One region of the Micromonospora sp. NPDC049175 genome, then DNA from elsewhere that is predicted to be linked to it. Evidence: riboswitches for the same ligand, from Rfam matches in the RefSeq annotation. Region 1 holds a riboswitch; the other holds the start of a gene.
What was found. A riboswitch is a leader RNA that binds a small molecule or an ion and turns the genes downstream of it on or off. The one in region 1 is predicted to bind cobalamin.
Positions count from the first base shown of each region.

Region 2: another riboswitch for cobalamin. It lies ahead of bluB (5,6-dimethylbenzimidazole synthase); the one in region 1 lies ahead of ACGFH8_RS00715 (acyl-CoA thioesterase).

Region 1 is NZ_JBICSY010000001.1:169,098-172,922, reverse strand. It holds gene ACGFH8_RS00720 (copper resistance protein CopC) at 1-1,100, opposite strand, end outside; cobalamin riboswitch at 1,231-1,445, shown strand; gene ACGFH8_RS00715 (acyl-CoA thioesterase) at 1,641-2,087, shown strand; gene ACGFH8_RS00710 (zinc-dependent alcohol dehydrogenase family protein) at 2,194-3,186, shown strand; gene ACGFH8_RS00705 (MFS transporter) at 3,215-3,825, opposite strand, start outside.
Region 2 is NZ_JBICSY010000013.1:14,518-18,342, forward strand. It holds gene ACGFH8_RS32585 (hypothetical protein) at 1-864, shown strand, start outside; gene ACGFH8_RS32590 (DNA-binding protein) at 1,088-1,297, opposite strand; gene ACGFH8_RS32595 (hypothetical protein) at 1,783-2,001, shown strand; gene bluB (5,6-dimethylbenzimidazole synthase) at 2,164-2,790, opposite strand; cobalamin riboswitch at 2,820-3,021, opposite strand; gene ACGFH8_RS32605 (bifunctional 5,10-methylenetetrahydrofolate dehydrogenase/5,10-methenyltetrahydrofolate cyclohydrolase) at 3,033-3,825, opposite strand, start outside.

The sequences.
Region 1 (3,825 bases):
GGCCGTGGTCCGGGCTCGACCGTCGGCTCGCCGTCCGTACCGCCGCCGGTCTGATCGATCGGCGTCGGATCGGCCGCGACGCCCGTGCGGGCCGTGACGACCGTGTTGCTCTTGCGCGCCGCCGGCACGGTGGCGGGTTGCCCCCTGTCGCCCGTGACCGGCGCGACGACGCCGACCTTGCCACCGACGGTCTTGCCGCCGACAGCCCGGCCCCCGCTGGTCTTGCCCCCGCTGGTCTTGCCCCCGACAGCCTTGGCCCCGACGGTCCGGCCCGCGCCGGCCTTGGTCGTAGAACGGGCACCACCGCCGCGTCGACCGGAGGTCGCCGCCGAGGTACGGCGCCGGCCGGTGGATGTGCCGGCGGAGGCCGATCGGCGACGCCAGACGACGTACCCGGCCACCGCCAGGGCCGCCGCGACCACCACCGCCCAGCCGGCCAGGGCCACCGTTCCGCGGCCGCTCTCCTCGGTGGACCCGGTCGACGGAGCTGCCGCAGCCGGCGGGCTCGACGGATCGTCCGCGGTGGTCGGCACCGCCGAGGCCTGCCCGCTGTTGTGCTGCTCGGCGGCGGCCACCAGGGCCGGGTCCGGCTGGGTCGACGGCGGGCTCCATCCCTTCGGCGCCGCCGTCACCCGCCCGTCGTAGCGGAAGGTCAGGGTGCCCCGCACGGTGTCGCCGTCCGAGGCGACCGACAGATAGCTCACCGAGTACTGGCCCTTGGCGGGCAGGTGGGCGACGCTCACCACCGCGGGGAACCCCGTCGTGTACTCCCGCGGCTCGAACTGCCCGTTGACCAGGAAGTACTCCCGTACCGGCTTCTCCAGCGGTTTGGGTTCCCCCTGCGACCAGCCGTTGTCGACCCGGGTGCCACCCGGGGCGGTGACCGTGAAGAACGCGTTGGCGGCGGCCTTCTCGGTGAAGGAGAGCCGCACCTCCGTGAACGGCTCGCGCACGGTGGTCCCGCTCGCCGGCGTGGACGCGGCGAGGGTCCCGTGCGCCGCGGCGGGTTGGGCGGACGCGAGGAGGGCGACCGCCGAGGCGAGGAGGAACGCGAGGAGGCCCGAGACCACCCGGCCGCAAGTCTGGGGGAGACGACGCATCTGGATATCCTCACCCTCGCGAGACTTTTTTCAAGAGGTGGCGATCTTCTTCCTCGAACGACAAAAGTTGACGACGAGCACGCGGGCCGCTGCGGCACGATGCCCCCGGTGGACAGATTCCCTGGCCAGCTATGCTGCCGACGGCGCTGGTTCGCCCCGTCCTGACCGGCTGGGCGTCGTAAGAGGGAACCCGGTGGAAATCCGGGGCTGCCCCGCAGCGGTGAGTGGGAACGACAGCCGTCATCAGCACTGGGCCAGCGGCCTGGGAAGCGACGGCCAGTAGGGGACCGGCACGACCGGTCAGGCCCGCGAGTCCGAAGACCTGCCGGCGCCGCGTACACAACCGTGTGCGCTGCCGTCGGCCTCGCGGGTGGGCTGAGCCGGTGACGGGCCGTGCGTGTGGCGCACGGCCAGGTCCTCGTCAGCGTGTGTCCGCGACCGGCGGCGTGGTTTCCCGAGGGACGGACTACCGCTGTGCACGACACCACCACGATCGCCGGCCGAGCGCCGTCGGCGTCGCACCTGACCCTGTCGCAGATCATGGACCAGCACCACACGAACCTGATGGGTACGGTGCACGGCGGCCGGATCCTCAACCTCATCGACTCCGTCGCCGGTGTGGTCGCCGCCCGGCACTCCGACGGGCCGGCGGTGACCGCCGCCATCGACGAGACCGCGTTCCTGCGCGCGGTACGGGTCGGCGACGTCGTGCACGTCGACGCCCGGATCACCTGGGCCGGCCGCAGTTCGATGGAGGTGGCCGTCAAGGTGACCGCCGACCGATGGGACCGGGCGGTGCCACCCACCGACGTGGCCACCGCCCACCTGGTCATGGTCGCCATCGACGACGACGGCCAGCCCCGTACGGTGCCGCCGCTGCTGCCCGAGACCGACGGGGACCGGCGACGGTACCGGGAGGCGGAGATCCGCCGCGAGCACCGGCTGGCGCTGCGACGCGCGCTGCTCGACGGCGCCGACGACGGCTGACCCGCGTTCGGCCCCCCGTCGCGGTGCTGGCCGGTCCGAGGAACCCGCCCCGCCGTCGATCTGGTCGGATAGCGTCCACGTGAAGACTCGGTCACGGAGAGTGTGGATGGTTATGCGCGCTGCGGTGCTGCGGGAGTTCGACGTTCCGCTCCTGGTCGAGGAGATCGACAGACCCATCCCCGAGCGCGGGCAGGTGCTGGTGCGGATCGTCGCCAGCGGGGTCAACCCGCTCGACACGAAGATCCAGGCGGGAAAGGCCGCGCACGCGCGCGTCCAGCCTCCGGCGGTGCTCGGCCTGGACCTCGCCGGCGTCGTCGCGGCGGCCGGTGCCGACGTGACCGACTTCGCGCCGGGGGACGAGGTGTACGGGCTGTGCGGGGGAGTGGGCGACCTCCAGGGGTCGCTTGCCGAATACGCCGCCGTGGACGCGCGGCTCCTGGCCCGCAAGCCGAAAACCCTCTCGATGCGGGAGGCCGCCGCGTTGCCCCTGGCGGCGATCACCTCCTGGGAGGGGCTTGTCGACCGGGCCGGAGTCCGTGCCGGGCAGAAGGTGCTTGTGCACGGCGGCGCCGGCGGTGTCGGATACGTGAGCGTCCAACTCGCCCAGGCTCGCGGCGCGGAGGCGTACGCCACGGGTGGGCCGGCGAGCATTAGTCTGATCGAGAGCCTGGGCGCGGTGGCGATCGACTACACCTCGACAAGCGTCGAGGAGTACGTGCAGAGATACACCGACGGGGCGGGGTTCGACATCATCGCCGACAACGTGGGCGGCTCGACCCTCGACGTGTCCTTCGCGGCGGTGCGCACCTATCACGGACACGTGGTCAGCGCGCTGGGCTGGGGGACCCACTCGCTCGCCCCGCTGTCGTTCCGGGGAGCCACCTACTCCGGCGTGTTCACCCTGCTGCCGATGCTGACCGGGCGCGGGCGCGAACACCAGGGCGACATTCTGCGCGAGATCGCGACGCTTGCCGACGCCGGCGCCCTGCGCCCGCGACTGGATCCGCGCACGTTCACGCTCGACACGGTCCTGGACGCCCACCGACTGGTCGCCAGCGGCACCGCCAACGGCAAGGTGGTCGTGGACATCGCCGGTTGAGCGGAGCCGTTCGTGACGGGCGACGTGGTCAGGTGGCGCGCGGTCCGTCCGGGCGAAGCCCGATCACGAGTGGACCGCGACGTCCCAACGCCCAGACGGTGAGCGCGAAACAGCACAGTGCCGCTCCCGTGATCGTTACCGCTGCCCAGCCGCCGGCGGACCAGAGCATGGTCCCGGCGGCGGAGCCGATCGCGCCGCCGATGAAGTTGCCGGTGGCCAACGCCGTGTTGAGCCGGCTGCGGGCTTCGGGGGAGAGGGCGAACAGCCGCGCCCGGTTGAGGAGGGCCTGCGTCTGGAGGGCGACATCGATCACGATGATCACGATGATGATCAGTGTGACCGACCGGCCGGCGAATGTCGCGACGACGAAGGCGCCGAGGGCAAGGACCCAGGCCGCGCCGGTGGCCGGAAGCGACAAGCCCCGGTCGTGCAGACGACCACCGTGCAGGCCGGAAAGGACACCAGCGAGGCCGGCCAACCCGAACAACCCGACCACCGCTACCGGGTAGCGGAACGGCGGGCCGCTGAGGAGGAACGTCAGCGCCGTCCAGAACAGCGAGAACGCGGCGAACCCGGTGGCGGCGAGAACCAGCGTCCATCGGGCTGCCCGCTCGCGTCTGACCACCGTGCCGACCGAGG
Region 2 (3,825 bases), on a different contig from region 1:
ACATTCACTGGGGCTTTGGTTGAGCAACAGCGCAGGTCTTCTGCCCAGGGTGGCGAAGGTTCCGAGCCCCAGGTGTCGTTCTTCAGGCGGCCAAGCGTGTTGACTGGCCTCGCGGTGATGGCCGTAGGCCTGTTGATCGTGGTCGCCGCGGGCCTTCTTGCGAACGGGGGGCAGACCGACGGGTCGAAGGCTCAAGATGATCGGACTACGCAAGATCATTCCCCTTCTGCGAGCGCACCTCCATCAGCGAGTGCGTCTCCGTCGGCGAGTTCCCCGGTGGGAAGCGCGGAGCCGTGTGCTTCCACGGCTGGGATCGCACCCACATCTAGCGGCACGGGCGTCGTCGATGCCGTACGCCACGAGGGAGCGCTGGTCATCTCACAGGGCTATTACGCGGACCTAGATTCCCTCTGCCCCGACTGGAACGTCACAGACGTGCTCGGCACGAAGCAAGACGTCGGCAACAATGGCAAGGCTTTCGTCCGGAGTCTGAATGCTGGCGCCCAGATCGCGGTGGTCGAGGGATCCGCAGCAGCGACTTTCAGTATGTGTTCGGCAAATACCGACTATGTCCCGGATGGTGCCATACCGTTCAAAGAGTTGAAGGTGGGTGCGCGTTATTGTGTGCTCACTGACGCCGGCAGAAGAAGTCTCCTGACTGTCAAGCGGCTGCGTCGTGACGGCGGCCGCACTACGGTCCACCTGGACGTTCGCACCTGGGCCGAGAAGCGCCCCAGCGAGGAGACCAACTATTGGCCCTGGGTGATCGCCGGCGCCATCATCTTGATGCTGGTTTCGGGGGGAGCTAAGAGCGCCGCAGGCAAGAATGACGACGAGGAGGTCGCCGGGAGCGGGAGAGCCTGAGGCCCCAACTGCGGGATGCTGCGAATGATCCGCATCCAGGCACCTCTTCTGAAGTGAAGGGCTGACCCGATGGGATTCATGCTGTCGCGCACCACGATGCGTATTCAAGAACTTCGGGGATGACCTCTGGCTGGTGGCATAGACCTCTCACGCGTCACGTCACCTCCGAGGTCCAGGTGCTGACGGACCCAGTCCGGCAGGGCGTGCGGTAAGCGCATCCGTGTCAGCGGTCTTCGTCGCCCTCGGTTGGGCGTGGTGGGCGGTTGTGCTTGGCCCAGTCGTCTACCTCGTCCGCATCCCAGATGGTCGTCCCGATCAGGCGGGCCATCGGCTCAGGGAAGCCGGGTCGGCGGGTGATCTGCAGGACCCGCTGCCGCGACACGTTGAACAGGGCGGCCAACTCGCCAGGCCCGTACAAGCGCGGTCGCTTCACGGCCTGAAACTAAGCGCAACTTACACTTGACTATCGTCACTTGCAGATTGACAAGACATCATCGAGTGGTGTGTGGTGGAGTGGTCACGCCAGGCAACGGCGGGACAACTCGCCGGGAGGTCGGGTGCCGAAGCATGTGCCGTACGACGACTACCTGCTGGCGGTGGCGCTGACCTTCGCTCGGCGACATCGGCCGGTCTGGTCATGGCGGCGGTGGCGGCGGATCTGCCGATGCGGGGCGGACCTGCCGTGCCGAGCTAGACACCGCATCCCGATCCGGCGCGGCCACTGGCCAGGGGAGGAGCAGGAATGATCGAGGATCACCTCGGGCCGATCCTGTCCGTGGACTCGCCCGGCGTTGACGGCCTCTGTGCGGGCTGTCGCTGGTGGCGGGCGCGGCTGTCTCCGTACCCCTGTTGCCAGGCGGAATGGGTCGCCCGCTGGCACGCCCGGTCCGCCGCCGACCTCTCCCCGAACAGGGTGCAGTGACCACCCATGGCCCGGTCCTTCCGTTGTGGACCTGCGGCGGCTGTGACGCCCCTTGGCCCTGTCGGACCCGGCGTACCGAGCTGCGTGCCGAGTTCGATGGCGCGGCGGTGTCGTTGGGTCTCTACATGGCGTCCTACCTGGTCTGGGCTGCGGAGGACCTGACCTGGGTGTCCGCCGGGGTGCTGCACCGGCGCTTTCTGGGCTGGGTCCGGTGAGCCTCATCCGATGCGGCGAGGAGCGCAGGTAGCCGCCTCGATCACTTAATGCTGAGTAGTTGTGGGCGACCCGTTCTGACTACTCAGCATTAAGTGATCTTGGCGGTAACGGCGGAACCGGGCTACTGGCTCGCGCGCTCGGCTGCGCGCCCAGGGCTGCAGTCACCCGGACCAACGATCGTGGTGGATCACCGACGACAGCGGGCGACGTTGACGCCAGCCGTGCCGCTCCAGGTCCGGCGTCTGCTCCAGATGGGTGACCGGGCCGAGGCAGAGCCACGCCACCGGGCGGACGGTGGCCGGGATGCCGAGCAGCTCGCGCAGGAACGGCTCCCGGTAGAACGAGACCCAGCCGACCCCGAGCTGCTCGGCGGTTGCGGCCAGCCACAGGTTCTGGATCGCCAGACAGACCGAGTAGAGGCCGGCGTCGGCGATCGCGTGACGACCGAGCACGGCCGGCCCACCCCGCTCCGGGTCGTACGTGACCACGACCGACAACGTCGACTCCCGTACACCATCGATCTTGATCCGGGCGAAGCGTTCCGCCGCCGGGCCGTCGAGAGTGGCCGCGAAGGTGTTCCGCTCCCGCTCCACGTGTCGGTGGAACTCCTGCCGCAGCTCGGGATCGCGGACCAGGATGAAGTCCCAGGGTTGGGAGAGACCGACGCTCGGCGCGGCGTGCGCCGCCGTGAGGATCCGATCCAGCGTCTCGGAGGGGATCGGCGCCCCGGTGAACTGGGCACGTACGTCGCGGCGGCGGTGGATGGTCTCGTAGAGTCCGGTGTTCACGGCAGGCTCCCGCTGCGCTCGCGCCCCTGACGGGGCCCATGACGCGAGGCCGGTCTTCGGACTCCCGGATCTGCGCTGGCCACCCGCCTTCCCAGCCCCTCAGGGCCAGTGGCTGCGTCTGGTACGCGTGGGTGGCAGCTCCCCGGTCACCGCGGCGGGCCCGTGCCGGACTCACACCGGCTTCCCGATTCTCCCCACTCGCGCGGGGGCACCTCGCAACGTTTGTGCCACCGGCAGCATAGCTACCGACTCGCGCGCTCGGCGGCGCGCACGGCGTTGCGGAAGAGCATCGCGACAGTGGTCGGACCGACCCCGCCGACCCGGGGCGTGATGGCGCCGGCGACCTCGGCGCACGCTTCGTCCACGTCCGGCAGGAGGCGTCGCCCGTCGTAGCGGACGCCGGCGCCGATGACGACGGCGCCCGGCTTGACGTGCTCGGGTCGCACGATCCCGGGTACGCCGGCGGCGGCGACGAGGATGTCGGCGCGGCGGGTGTAGCGGGCCCAGTCGGGCACGCCCGTGTGTACGACGGTGACGGCGGCGTTGGCGGTGGGGCGCTTCTGGGCGAGCAGCATCGCCAGGGGCCGGCCGAGGGTGGCGCCCCGGCCGAGGATGACGACCTCGCGACCGGCGACGGGGATCTCGTGGTACGCCAGGAGGGCTTCGATGCCGGCGGGGGTGCACGGCAGCGGGCCGGGCAGGCCGACGGCGAGGCGTCCCATGTTCAGCGGGTGCATGCCGTCGACGTCCTTGTCCGGGTCGATTGTCTGTAGCGCCGCGTCGTAGTCCAGATGGCCCGGAACGGGGTACTGCACGAGCAGTCCGTGCACGGCCGGGTCGGTGTTGAAGCGGGCGATGGCCTGGTGCAGCTCGGCCTGGGTGGCGGTGGCGGGCAGGTGCACGTGCGGGGAGTCGAACCCGAGTTCGGCCGCCTGACGCTGCTTGATGGAGATGTAGCCGGCGCTGGCGTCGTCGTCGCCGACGAGAATCGTGGCCAGGCTCGGTGTGATCCCGCGGCGGCGCAGGCCTGTGGCA